Regions from separate parts of the Lysinibacillus sp. FSL W7-1291 genome, predicted to be linked through region 1. Evidence: predicted binding sites of a transcription regulator. Region 1 holds the regulator's gene; each other region holds the start of a gene.

Region 1 (3,217 bases):
GGACTTGTTCTTGGTACAATGCATACACTGTTAACATTATTTATAGCTGCAGTTATCGGCATGATTGTCGGGCTTGTCGTGTTAACGAAGAACAAGCAGGGGAGAAAAACACCTATTCCTTTTGGACCTTCTATTGCATTAGCCGCTATCATTGTCTATTTTTATGGGGATTCATTAATCGATTGGTATTTAGGTTTTTGGTAATTGTTCAATCTTCAAGCATATGGAGGGAAGCAAGTGAAACCGATTATTGGCATTACAGCCTTTGTGGAAGATGATTTATCCTCTCGATTAAATGCTGCTTACAGTAAAAGTATCATTGATGCAGGTGGGATTCCGCTTATTATTCCACTTGGCGTAGAGGAGGATGCCACACAAATTCTATCCCTTACAGATGGTTTATTGTTATCTGGAGGCTATGACGTGCATCCATTTCTGTATGGGGCAGAGCCTGCACCAAAACTAGGGAAAATTCATCCAGCAAGAGATACGGTAGAGTTAGCATTAATTGAAGCGGCATTCACACGAAAGATGCCTATTTTGGGTATTTGCCGAGGCATTCAAATACTAAATGTAGCACTAGGTGGTACTTTATTTCAGGATATTGATAGTGACCATTTTAGTACTAAGCTGCTCAAGCATGTACAGCAATCTGCTCGAGCTGTAGCTACTCATTATGTACAAATTATGGAGGAGAATTTATTAGCGACCATTTTACAACAAGAGAAAATAGCGGTAAATTCATTTCATCATCAGGCAGTTAATGTATTAGCAGAGAAATTAAAAGTAGCAGCAAAATCGAGTGATGGCATTATCGAAGCAGTTGTTCATGAAGAGTTGCCATTTTGCTTGGCTGTTCAGTGGCATCCCGAGGAACTAGCTATAGCAGGAGATGAGCCTGCACAAAAATTATTTTCAGCCTTTGTTGAAGCTAGCTTAAAATTCAAAAAGGAAGCGTAGCAGGGGGACTGTACAAAGAATCCAACCATATATGGATTCTTTTTTTGCGTAAAAAAGAGGATACATGCTCTTAGAAGGAACACATAATCCTCAAAACCTACTTTAAATGATTAATGTACACGACGATATAGTCCTACAACTTGTCCTAAAATAGAAACTTGATCGACGATAATAGGCTCCATAGATGAGTTTTCAGGCTGTAAACGGAAATGATTTTTTTCCTTGAAGAAACGTTTGACCGTTGCTTCATCCTCTGCTGTCATGGCTACAACAATATCTCCGTTATTAGCTGTTGCCTTTTGCTTCACAATAACTAAATCGCCGTCTAAAATTCCTGCTTCAATCATAGATTCCCCCATAATCTCTAGCATGAATAACTGATCCTCGCTTGTGCCATACGTATCTGGTAATGGGAAATATTCTTCAATGTTTTCAATAGCAGTAATTGGGGAACCAGCAGTTACCTTCCCCACAAGTGGTACATGAATGACTTGCTGCTTTTGAATAGACTCTTCAGGCTCTAAAATTTCAATTGCACGTGGCTTTGTTGGATCTCGACGAATAAAGCCCTTTTGTTCTAATCGAGCTAAATGACCATGAACAGTTGAACTTGAAGCAAGTCCGACTGCTTCCCCGATTTCACGTACTGATGGTGGATATCCCTTAGCTCGTACCTCTTCTTTAATAAAAGCCAAAATGTCCTCTTGTCTTTTCGAAACTTTTTTCATGAGTGCTCACCTCTTTTTTCTAATATCATTCTTCTTATTTGATAGTATAACAGAATGCGAACATGTATGCAAACATAGGTTCGAAAAGTGTTTGACAAAAACGTTTGTTCGCTTTATTATGAGAACATACATTCCGAACAAACATTCTAGAAAAGGGGTTGTAACTATGACATGGTTAAAGAAAAATACACATATCTCCATTTTATTAGGAGCTTGTCTATTATTTGCAGGATACCTTTACATCACTGATCCAGGAGATGTTAATTACGCAGAAATTCAAATTGAACATGGGGATAGCTTGTGGTCGTTAGCAGAGCAATACCGTGGTAAGATGAGTACAGATGATTGGATTAAGCTGGTCAAAACAGAAAATGAATTAGCAGATATTAAAATTGTGGCAGGAAAGTCTCTAGTTATTCCTGTATTGGGTGATCAAGCCAATCCCATCCATACTATCGAAATTGCGAGAACTGAACAATGATGAATAAACAAATGTCGGCTGTTGTCTATTGCCGTGTAAGTACTGAAAAAGAAACACAAAGCTCCTCATTAGAGCGCCAACAGGAAGAGTTGCTGCGCTACGCTAGAGAGCAAGGCTATGAGGTAAAGGGTGTATTTAAGGATAAGCATAGCGGCTATGATGTGGAACGCGATGGCTTGCTTGAAATGCTTGATTTCATTAAAGAAAAGGGAATTAATGCCCTTTTTGTACAAGATGAAACACGATTAGGACGTGGGAACGCAAGGATGGCTGTGTTGCATTTATTGCAAAAATCAGCAACAGATGTTTTTTCCATGCGCGATGCAGGACCCGTTCAACTAAATGAAATGGACACGATGCTGCTTGAGATTTTAGCAATCGTGGAGGAGTATCAACGAAGAATCCATAATGCTAAAATACGTCGAGGCATGCGACGCGCTGTAGAAAATGGCTATCGTCCTGAAAATAATTTATCGAACCGAGGGAATCCCTATGGGCAGGAGCGAAAGGATCTACCTGTAGATGAAATTGTCAAGCTACGCAAACGTGGATTTACCTTTGAGGAAATTTCGATCACGCTTCGAGGGTTGGGCTTTGAAGTAAGTAAAGCGACTGTTCATCGTCGCTTCCAAGAACATCAAGAAAGATTAGCAGGCAAATAATATCGCCTGCTAATCTTTTTTATTCACAGTAAAAAATGCTATTGATAGGAAGCCAAACTGTCGATGATGATGTTAGTAGGTAGTTGAAAAGGATACTCTTTATTTATTCGATCATAAAACATTATGCCATTTAAATGATCGATTTCATGTTGGACAACGATCGCCCCATAGCCCTGAAACGGCAGGATGAATTCTTGACCATCAATGTCATATGCTCTGACCTTAATACGCTCGTATCTTGGCACAAAACCATGGACAGGTCGATTAACCGACAGGCAGCCTTCTCCATCAGGTAAATAAATCATATTGAGGGAATGACTTATGATTTTGGGATTGATAAACACCATTTCATTATGATCAAATAGTACAGCAAACATTCGTTTGTC
Region 2 (3,217 bases), 1.1 Mb from region 1:
TGCCAAGTGAAAAACCTTCATGAAAAGGACTAGAGCCACCATAGCGTGCATAAAAACGAATCGTATCACCTGGTTCTACTTCCATTTCGTGTTTGAACCACTGGAGTGCTTCATCTGTCAATGCAATGTTCATTTCGAATGCTCCTCTCTTCCTAAAGCCATTTTACCTTTGGCTCAGTGCCGTTTTTAATACGTGTAATATTGGCACGGTGACGATAAATAATAAAGGTAAATAAAAAGGCTACCAAGATGCCTAATGCAAAGTCACCCGTAACAAAATAATAAACGATTGCATAGATAAGTGCTACTAAAGCGGCTATCATCGATGTTAGGCTGACGATCTTTGTGATTTTTAATGTCACAATAAAGGTAATAAATAATAGGACAAAGAGTGGCCACGAATAGCCTAATAAAACACCTGCGGATGTTGCCACTGCTTTTCCACCACGGAAATTGGCGAAGATCGGAAACATATGACCGATTACGGCAACAAGACCAAGTAATAAGGGATGCAGTGTGCTGTCAGAGAAAACGGGAAGTGCTACTAATAAAACCGCAGCTGTTCCTTTGAGCACATCCATTACGGTTACAACAATACCTGCTTTTTTCCCTAATGTTCGGAATGTGTTGGTTGCACCAAGATTACCGCTCCCGTGTTCACGAATATCGGTATTATAAAAAATTTTACCTATCCATAATCCAGAAGGTATAGAGCCGATTAGATAAGCACATAAAATAATAAGTCCATTGATCATAGCTGGACTCCTTTCATTCATAGTCCATCACTTGGTACTAATAGTTTGTAACAAGTATTTTACACTTTTTCTTGCTAATCTACAATGTTATGAAGGAGATTTCATTAGGAGCCTTGAATTCAATACAAAAGAAAACCTATTAATAAGGGGTAGGCTTTCAGACATGAGATTCTAGAAAGTGAAAAAAAGCCTTTATAAAAATATAGGCAAAAAGGCAATTTTGTCAATCCTTCATTCCTTTGGTAGAATAGAAGTCTAACTTTATCCAGTTTAACCGTAATAAACATTGTAGCGTTTACACTGAACTAGATTCTATGTATGTTGAAACTAAATCGGCTACTATGCGTCAAACGTTTATGGATACTAGTAGCAGTCTGCCCTGCTTAAATACCAATTTTAAGCAACTGTTGCAGATGTTTACTATTGATAAAGATGATCAAAACTGTGAGCAAATTTTAAAAATTTAATGGACCTGTCGCTAGCTATTGACAGGAAATGCTATTATTATTAGGATGAGAACATAAATAGAACATGTGTTTGTTTTTTGGAGGGGAATTTTTTGACGAATAAACAGTCAACTAGCGTTTATAATGATGACGCTATACAAGTATTAGAAGGATTAGAAGCGGTACGCAAACGACCTGGCATGTATATCGGTTCAACGGATGGCCGTGGACTTCATCACCTTGTGTATGAAATCGTAGATAATGCGGTGGATGAAGCACTGGCCGGCTTTGGATCTCATATTATTGTCACAATTCATAAGGATCAAAGTATGAGTGTGCGCGACTTTGGCCGTGGGATGCCAACAGGTATGCATAAAATGGGTAAACCTACCCCTGAAATTATTTTTACGGTGCTACACGCAGGTGGTAAATTTGGACAAGGTGGTTATAAAACAAGTGGTGGCTTGCATGGTGTAGGTTCCTCTGTAGTTAATGCACTATCAACATTTTTAGAGGTGACGATCCATCGTGATGGTAAAAAGTATCGTCAGCGCTTTGAGCATGGTGGACATCCTGTCACAACACTTGAAGAAATTGGGCAAACGAAGCAAACAGGTACACTTGTTCATTTCCTACCAGACGAAACGATTTTTTCTGTCACAAAATTCAATTATGATACGTTAGCAGAACGTTTACGTGAATCAGCCTTTTTATTAAAGGGCTTAAAAATTGAATTAATCGATGAGCGCGAGGAAGGCAAACAAGATGTATTCTTTTATGAGAATGGCATTGAAGCTTTCGTTGCGTATTTGAATGAAGAAAAGGATGTTCTTCATCCTGTGAAATATGTAGAAGGCATACAAGATGATATTGAAGTAGAATTCGCTTTCCAATATAACGATGGTTATTCAGAAACGATTTTGTCGTTCGTTAATAATGTACGTACTCGTGATGGCGGCACACATGAAACGGGTGCAAAAGCGGCATTGACGCGTGTATTTAATGAATATGCAAGAAAAATCGGCTTGCTAAAGGACAAGGATAAAAACCTTGAAGGGACAGATATTCGTGAGGGTTTAGCAGCAATCGTGTCTGTTCGTATTCCAGAGCATTTATTACAATTTGAAGGACAAACCAAGGGCAAGCTTGGTACAAGTGAGGCTCGCTCTGCCGTAGATAGCGTAGTGTCTGAGCAAATTTTGTATGTGCTAGAGGAAAATGCAGAGTTATCGGCTTCTCTTGTACGTAAAGCAATCCGTGCGCAGCAAGTAAGAGAAGCGGCTCGTAAAGCGCGTGAGGACGCTCGGAATGGCAAGAAAAGCAAAAAAGGTAGTACGATTCTATCAGGCAAATTAACACCAGCTCAGTCTCGCAATGCGGCCAAGAATGAGTTGTATTTAGTTGAGGGTGATTCTGCAGGTGGTTCTGCCAAACAAGGTCGTGATCGTACATTCCAAGCGATTTTGCCTTTGCGCGGTAAGGTCATCAACACAGAAAAAGCCAAGCTACAGGACATTATGAAAAACGAAGAAATATCAACGATTATCCATGCGATTGGAGCAGGTGTTGGCACGGATTTTGCTGTGGAGGATTCAGCCTACGATAAAGTAGTGATTATGACGGATGCGGATACGGACGGGGCACATATTCAAGTCTTGCTCTTAACGTTCTTCTATCGTTATATGCGTCCACTCATTGAAGGAGGCAAAGTCTATATCGCTTTACCACCACTTTATAAGGTATCAAAAGGTACTGGTAAAAAAGAAGTGATTGAATATGCTTGGACAGAAAACGATTTACAAAAGGCCATCCAGAAAGTTGGAAAGGGTTACATATTGCAGCGCTATAAAGGTCTTGGTGAGATGAATGCTGACCAGCTATGGGATACGACAATGAACCCTGAGACACGGACATTAATTCGTGTCACAATCGAGGATGGTGCACGTGCAGAGAGACGTGTCACGACGTTAATGGGTGATAAAGTAGAACCGCGTCGTAAATGGATCGAAGCCAATG
Region 3 (3,217 bases), 530 kb from region 1:
ATTTCGGAATGTAGGTACTCGACCTTTAAGCCCATTTCTTTCAAGTAGGCCGTTAAATCTTCTGACATTTTCTTCGTTAATGTTGTCACTAAAACCCGTTCATTTTGAGCAATTCGATCTTGAATTTCATCAATTAAATTATCGATTTGCCCTTCAATAGGTCGCACTTCAATTAACGGATCCAATAATCCAGTAGGTCGAATAATTTGCTCAACCATTTCCGGCGTATGCTCCAGCTCATAAGGGCCTGGTGTGGCTGATACATAAATGGCCTGATGCACTCGGCTTTCGTATTCTTCAAAACGTAGTGGACGGTTATCAAGTGCTGATGGCAAACGGAAACCATGTTCTACGAGTACACCTTTACGAGCTTGGTCACCATTGTACATACCACGAACCTGAGGAAGTGTTACGTGACTTTCATCTACTACAAGCAAAAAGTCATCTGGGAAGTAATCTAGCAATGTATATGGAGTGGCACCTGCTCCACGCAATGTTAAATGGCGTGAATAGTTTTCAATCCCTGAGCAAAAGCCCATTTCACGCATCATTTCTAAATCATAACGTGTCCGTTGCTCTAGGCGCTGTGCCTCCAGTAATTTATCCTCTGCACGTAGCAACGCAAGACGTTCCTCTAATTCTTTTTCAATGTTTTCAATCGCTTTTCGCATTTTCTCTTCTCGTGTAACGAAGTGGGATGCCGGGAATATAGCAACATGCTCTCGATCCGATAAAATTTCTCCAGTTAAGGCATCCACCTCTCGAATACGATCGATTTCATCACCGAAAAACTCCACTCGAATACAATGCTCGTCACGTGAGGCTGGGAAAATTTCCACTACATCTCCACGTACCCGAAATGTTCCCCGAGTAAAACTGACATCATTACGCTCGTATTGAACATCTACAAGTTTGCGCAGTAGCTGATTACGTTCAATTTCCATACCTGTGCGAATTGATACAACCATTTCTCGATATTCTTCAGGAGAACCTAAACCATAAATACAGGACACAGATGCAATAATGATGACATCATCACGCTCAAATAATGCAGAAGTAGCAGAGTGACGCAGCTTATCAATTTCATCGTTAATGCTGGAATCTTTTTCTATATAGGTATCTGTCTGCGGTACATAGGCTTCTGGTTGGTAGTAATCATAGTAGCTGACAAAATATTCAACAGCGTTATTCGGGAAGAACTCTTTAAACTCACTATATAACTGGCCAGCTAGTGTTTTATTATGTGCCATAATGAGTGTTGGTTTTTTAATTTGCTGGATGACATTAGAAATGGTAAACGTTTTACCTGTTCCCGTAGCACCAAGTAATGTTTGATGACGCTTGCCCGCTTTCACACCCTCCACTAATTCCGCAATTGCCTGTGGCTGATCCCCGTTAGGCTGATATGGCGCTTGTAAATCAAATGTTTGCACACATGTCCCCGTCCTTTCCTTCCAATTTGTACATATATTTTAGCATAGCAATATTAAAATTTCGAACATTTAACGAACGAATGTTTGTAAAAAATTTTTTATCCCTAAAATTTAAATGAATAACCGTGAAGCGAAGAATACTTATTACTCTCATAATAGCCGCTTCAACACGTTTTCAAGCTTAATCTATTCAATAGATTTCGATTCTTGAGTAGAAGTCATAATATTTTCAGTAGAGGGCTTCTGCTTTTGTGAGTGGGGTAACAGATTTTTGGCGTGGGTTGCATTCTTTTATGAGCCAGGGCTCTTGCTTTGAGAGCGGATTTACTCCTGAGCAGGAGTTCTTACTTTCTGAGCAACTCTCCCTCTTTTATAAGCGAAGACTCTCACTTTTTGAACGAGCAGCCCTCCTTCAATCAAAAAAATCCCGCTCTCCACTAGACATGGAGAGCGGGTTCGTTTAGTATGATTCATCCTCTGTTTGCTGCAAGGAATGTAGTTCGGCTGCGTATTGGTAAAATGCGTTTTCATCTTTTTCATCGAGTACTCTGTCTATCAGAACCATGAGCTGCTCTTGACGATGCATACGCTGGATACGATTTAAAAATAAATCTAAATAAATCTCGTTTAATAATTTCTCTGCCTCATCAACTTTTTTCGACTGACCCACGGCTTTTAGAAAATCTGTGTACGAATAATATTTATCCAACGATCTCACCTCGATCCTTTTCTAAATTATATGAAAATTGAAATTAAATTGCAATGCTTACGAATCGAAAATAACTTGGATTAGCTATTAATCTCGTGACATTTGCAGTGAATTCTCTAAGCATTTCATTCTTTTCTGAAGGGTTTTCAGCTACTTTGTCTATTTTTTGAAACTCCCCTTTTGTTCTACACTACCATTATCAACAGAAAAAGGAGGCTCTCTCTATATGACTAGCAATTTTGTCAATAGCTACTTAATTTCATTCAACACTTACTTGCTTCAACCTATTCAGCACAACTCCAAGGTTTTCACTCATGTTATCGATAAGCACAATGAACTGATCGTCACGCGTAAACCGATGCATGTGCTTCGAAAATCTTGTATCTCATTAGGTTCAACCTATGAAGCTGCAAAACTATCGGCTAAACGTTTCTTCGGCAATCAACACAAGCTACCAATCGTCGTGGCCTTTGACTACGGCTATCCCTGTATTTTTCTACCAACCTACTCCCCGAACTCCATTCATAATATATGGATTGGACTTCACGCGATTATCAATATTACACCAAGTCAGACGGGATGTGTTGTCACATTAAAAAATGGTAAAACAATTGAACTACCTATTCAATATGCCTCGATTAGTAAACAGTTTTTGAATGCATCGATGCTCTATAAATATTACATGAACGAGCGCAAGCAGCTTAGCCAAGATGCGCCATATCACCCTCCCTTTTAACTAGAAAATCCCCCAAGGACACCTCTTGGGGGATTTGTGTATTAGCCAATTTTCGAGCGTAAATAGGCATTAATAAACGGATCTAAATCGCCGTCCATCACTGCACCAACATTACCTGTTTCTTCATTCGTACGGTGATCCTTCACCATAGAGTATGGGTGGAATACATACGAACGAATTTGTGAGCCCCAGCCGATTTCCTTTTGCTCACCACGTATTTCATCTAGTTGCGCTTGCTGCTTATCTAACTCTAATTGATATAATTTCCCTTTTAGCATCGTCATCGCTTTTTCACGGTTTTTAATCTGTGAACGCTCTGCTTGACACTGTACAACAGTA
Region 4 (3,217 bases), 150 kb from region 1:
CAAAGAACAAACTGTTAATACTGAAAACTCACAGAAACAACCACAGGCAACAAAAGATAATCAAAAAGAAGATACAAAACCCGCAACGGAGCCAAGTAAACCTAGCACTTTGACAATACGTGAAAAAAATGCATAATTAAATCCTGCAAAGCCTGGAGCAATGCTTTATGATAAAACAGAATCGAAATTCAAAGGTATGGAGTATTATTTCGAAGGTGAAGTAGTTGGTGTTAAATCATTAGAAGGCTTATTCGGAAATATGGAAAACGCACTATTAATTAAGAATGACCACGGTTATGTACTTCCTGTTTTCCCTCCATATGAAATTGATGTGAGTATAGGTGATACTGTGGAAGCATTAGGACCATTATCAGGTGATGGATATGCTGCATCTGATTTAGGTGTCAGTAATGTAGTAGGAATGACAGGAGCTATGAACGCAACTCAAGTTAATGTTAATGGAGAAACACAATAAATCAGTCACTCAATCGAGTGGCTTTTTTTGAACAAAAAACAGGCCTCATTCGAGCACCTGTTCATTACTTAAATGATTGAAGTATTCAACTTATGCTAAATGCCCACCAACTAATCGATCACGGCTGATAGCTGTACCTGCATCTGTAAACGAAACAGCACGTAATAAAGCTGTAGCACCAAAACGATTGCGTATTGCGTCCATCGTTGGACCAATCAGCTGCCGTTGCGGTTTTCGATCATCGAATAAATCTAATTGGATACTTTGCTCTCGATCTAAGTTGGATATACGGACAGATAGTTGCCGAGCTGGTTCACCAGCAAAATGTTCATCGAGTAATTCAATGCAGACTTTATATATTTCGAGTGTTTCATTTGTCGGATTTGAGATAGTCCTTGAACGATGAAACCCTTTAGTCATTGCATTGTGACTGTATGATAAGCCTAAACTGATAGTACGCCCAACAAATCCAGCATCCCTCGCACGTTTCATGACATCTTCGCACATTTCGAGGAGCACTACAGAGATTTCTTTACGTGTGTGATAATCCCTCATCAGCATTTGGCCCTTCCCAAAACTTAACGCTCCATTTGCTATTAACGGCTCCCCTAATTTGGATAGATCTATTCCCCATGCGTGGTAATAGAGTTGATTGCCCATTATGCCAAATTTCTTTTCTAATTCATCTAAATCAGCATTCGCTAAACCACCGACCGTTTGAATACCCATTGCATTTAACTTTGCCTCCATCTGCTTACCGATTCCCCACATTTCAGAAAGGGGTCGAACAGGCCAAAGCTTCTGGGGAATATCTTCATATGTCCATTTAGCAAATCCAGTTTTCTTTGCCTCAATATCAAGCGCTAATTTGGCCATCAACATATTTGGTCCCATACCTACAGCACTAGGTACATTAAATTGGTCAAGTATGGCTTGCTGTATTTCCTTAGCTGTTTCCTCAGGTGAACCCCATAGCTTCTCTGTCCCTGTTAAATCCACAAAACTCTCATCTATACTGTAAACATGTATGGCATTCACAGGTACATAATTAGCAATTAGTTGTGTAATGGTCATAGACATTTGAATAAAGAAACTCATTTTTGGCTCAAATAACTTAATATCTGGGTGCTTTGGTATTTCGTAACGTCTGTTGCCTGTTTTTATTTTGAATTGTTCTTTCATTACTGGGGATGCTGCAAGTACTACACTACCAGGTTGATTAAAGTTACCAACGACTGCTATTGGGTCTTTTAAAATGTCTAACCCTTCGAGCATGGCGATACAGCTGGCATAGAAACTTTTCATATCGATGCAAATGATAGGTCTATCTGGCATTCCTTCGTAGTTTTCTCTCATCGTAGTTTCCTCCCATTGCGTCTCGTAATTTTTTATTTACTTATTCTAAGTAAGAACGTTTGTTTGTATACATATTAGAACAAACGTTTGCGTTTCATCAAATGTAAATTATGGAAAAATCCAGGCACTTCCTTTTAAAGATCATCGTATTATATTAAAAAAGGAGGATTTAATGAAGAAGAATCCGCAGACTGAGGCGAATAAGCGTTGGCAAGCGAAGAATAAAGAACGTGCTAAATACCTTAGCGCACGATCTGGAGCACGTAGCTTTATAAGAAACCACGCCTTAGAGGAAGATTTAGACGAGTTCATGGAATTAATGTTAGAACGTAAACAAGTATTATTAGAAATGAAAATAGACCAAGACGGCATTTAGCTGTCTTGGTCTATTTATTTCGGTTTGTATTTTATGGATATTAATCCAAATCACTTTAAGAGATCAGAATATAATACTAAACAAACCATAGAGGAGGAATCTAGACGTGTTAAGTAAACATATACAGACAAGCTGTTGTAAAAGTGAGGCGAACTACTTCCCTAAAATTGTTGCTATTCCTGGGCCTGTTGCACCTGTCACTCCTGGCGTATTAGGTTATGGGTCTCTGCGAGGAGATACATTAGATCTTTTACCACCTGGAGTGACGCCAGTTACATTCCATGAAGTTGGCCCTTTATCTAATGTAACAGTAAGTCCATCTGGCAATGAATTAGTAGTGCAAAACAATGGTGTATATCAGATTACTATTTCAATAAATGCACAAGCAACAGCATTACCTGATCCAAATCAACCGTATTTCACTGTTAATATTACAGTTAATGGGCAACCTATTTTTGTAGACGGAATAGCTTTCTTTAATGTGCTAAATAGAAGTAGTTCAACCTACATTGTTCAGGCTTCATTATCGGCGGGAGATATAGTGGGAGTTAGTGCTGGATCAGATTCGCCAATCACAGGTTACGCCAGCCGTTCTTTAACCGTTATTCAATTAAGTGGTTAAAAAATCTCATTGCCAATTAAGGTAACAGGCTTCTGCTGTTAAGCGATACGTTGTGCAATGATAATTTTCAATCCTTCAAAATCTCCGCCAGTTAACGTACCAGCGTCGAATTTTTCCAAGTGTGATTTATCAATTAGCTTTTTATCAACTGCTTGTTTGAGGTAGTCGCGTACAGCAGCTTTAGTTGTCTCGTTTGTGAATTTCATTGTGTCATCATCCTTTTCTGTTGGTTTTTGAGTACCTTCTACAATAAGTTGTACCTTTACAGCACTACTTGTCGGCACTACTACTTGTCCTTCTAATTTATAGCCATTAGGCATCTTCCACGTCGTCGGTATTTCAAAATGAGGCGCATCATACTGACCTACCGGCCAATAGCCTCCCCAAG

The links. The regulator LexA, encoded in region 1, represses DNA repair genes until DNA is damaged. The targets are predictions, from matches to a motif close to CGAACATATGTTCG.
Region 2: parE (DNA topoisomerase IV subunit B) is a predicted target of LexA. The motif match lies at 1,282-1,295, and genes of this name have one in related genera.
Region 3: uvrB (excinuclease ABC subunit UvrB) is a predicted target of LexA. The motif match lies at 1,507-1,520, and genes of this name have one in related genera.
Region 4: NST76_RS06570 (UV damage repair protein UvrX) is a predicted target of LexA. The motif match lies at 1,908-1,921, and genes of this name have one in related genera.

What each region holds. Positions count from the first base shown of each region.
Region 1 covers NZ_CP151994.1:1,222,884-1,226,100, forward strand. Annotated here, with positions in the region: gene NST76_RS05690 (A24 family peptidase) at 1-204, shown strand, start outside; gene NST76_RS05695 (gamma-glutamyl-gamma-aminobutyrate hydrolase family protein) at 238-960, shown strand; gene lexA (transcriptional repressor LexA) at 1,071-1,688, opposite strand; gene NST76_RS05705 (LysM peptidoglycan-binding domain-containing protein) at 1,855-2,169, shown strand; gene NST76_RS05710 (recombinase family protein) at 2,166-2,831, shown strand; gene def (peptide deformylase) at 2,870-3,217, opposite strand, start outside.
Region 2 covers NZ_CP151994.1:2,370,446-2,373,662, reverse strand. Annotated here, with positions in the region: gene NST76_RS11555 (HesB/YadR/YfhF family protein) at 1-133, opposite strand, end outside; gene plsY (glycerol-3-phosphate 1-O-acyltransferase PlsY) at 153-755, opposite strand; gene parE (DNA topoisomerase IV subunit B) at 1,315-3,217, shown strand, end outside.
Region 3 covers NZ_CP151994.1:697,425-700,641, reverse strand. Annotated here, with positions in the region: gene uvrB (excinuclease ABC subunit UvrB) at 1-1,433, opposite strand, end outside; gene NST76_RS03225 (IDEAL domain-containing protein) at 1,894-2,142, opposite strand; gene NST76_RS03220 (competence protein ComK) at 2,369-2,878, shown strand; one part of gene prfB (peptide chain release factor 2) at 2,920-3,217, opposite strand, start outside.
Region 4 covers NZ_CP151994.1:1,371,287-1,374,503, reverse strand. Annotated here, with positions in the region: gene NST76_RS06580 (hypothetical protein) at 1-136, shown strand, start outside; gene NST76_RS06575 (hypothetical protein) at 161-475, shown strand; gene NST76_RS06570 (UV damage repair protein UvrX) at 566-1,831, opposite strand; gene NST76_RS06565 (hypothetical protein) at 2,004-2,207, shown strand; gene NST76_RS06560 (hypothetical protein) at 2,314-2,829, shown strand; gene NST76_RS06555 (M15 family metallopeptidase) at 2,868-3,217, opposite strand, start outside.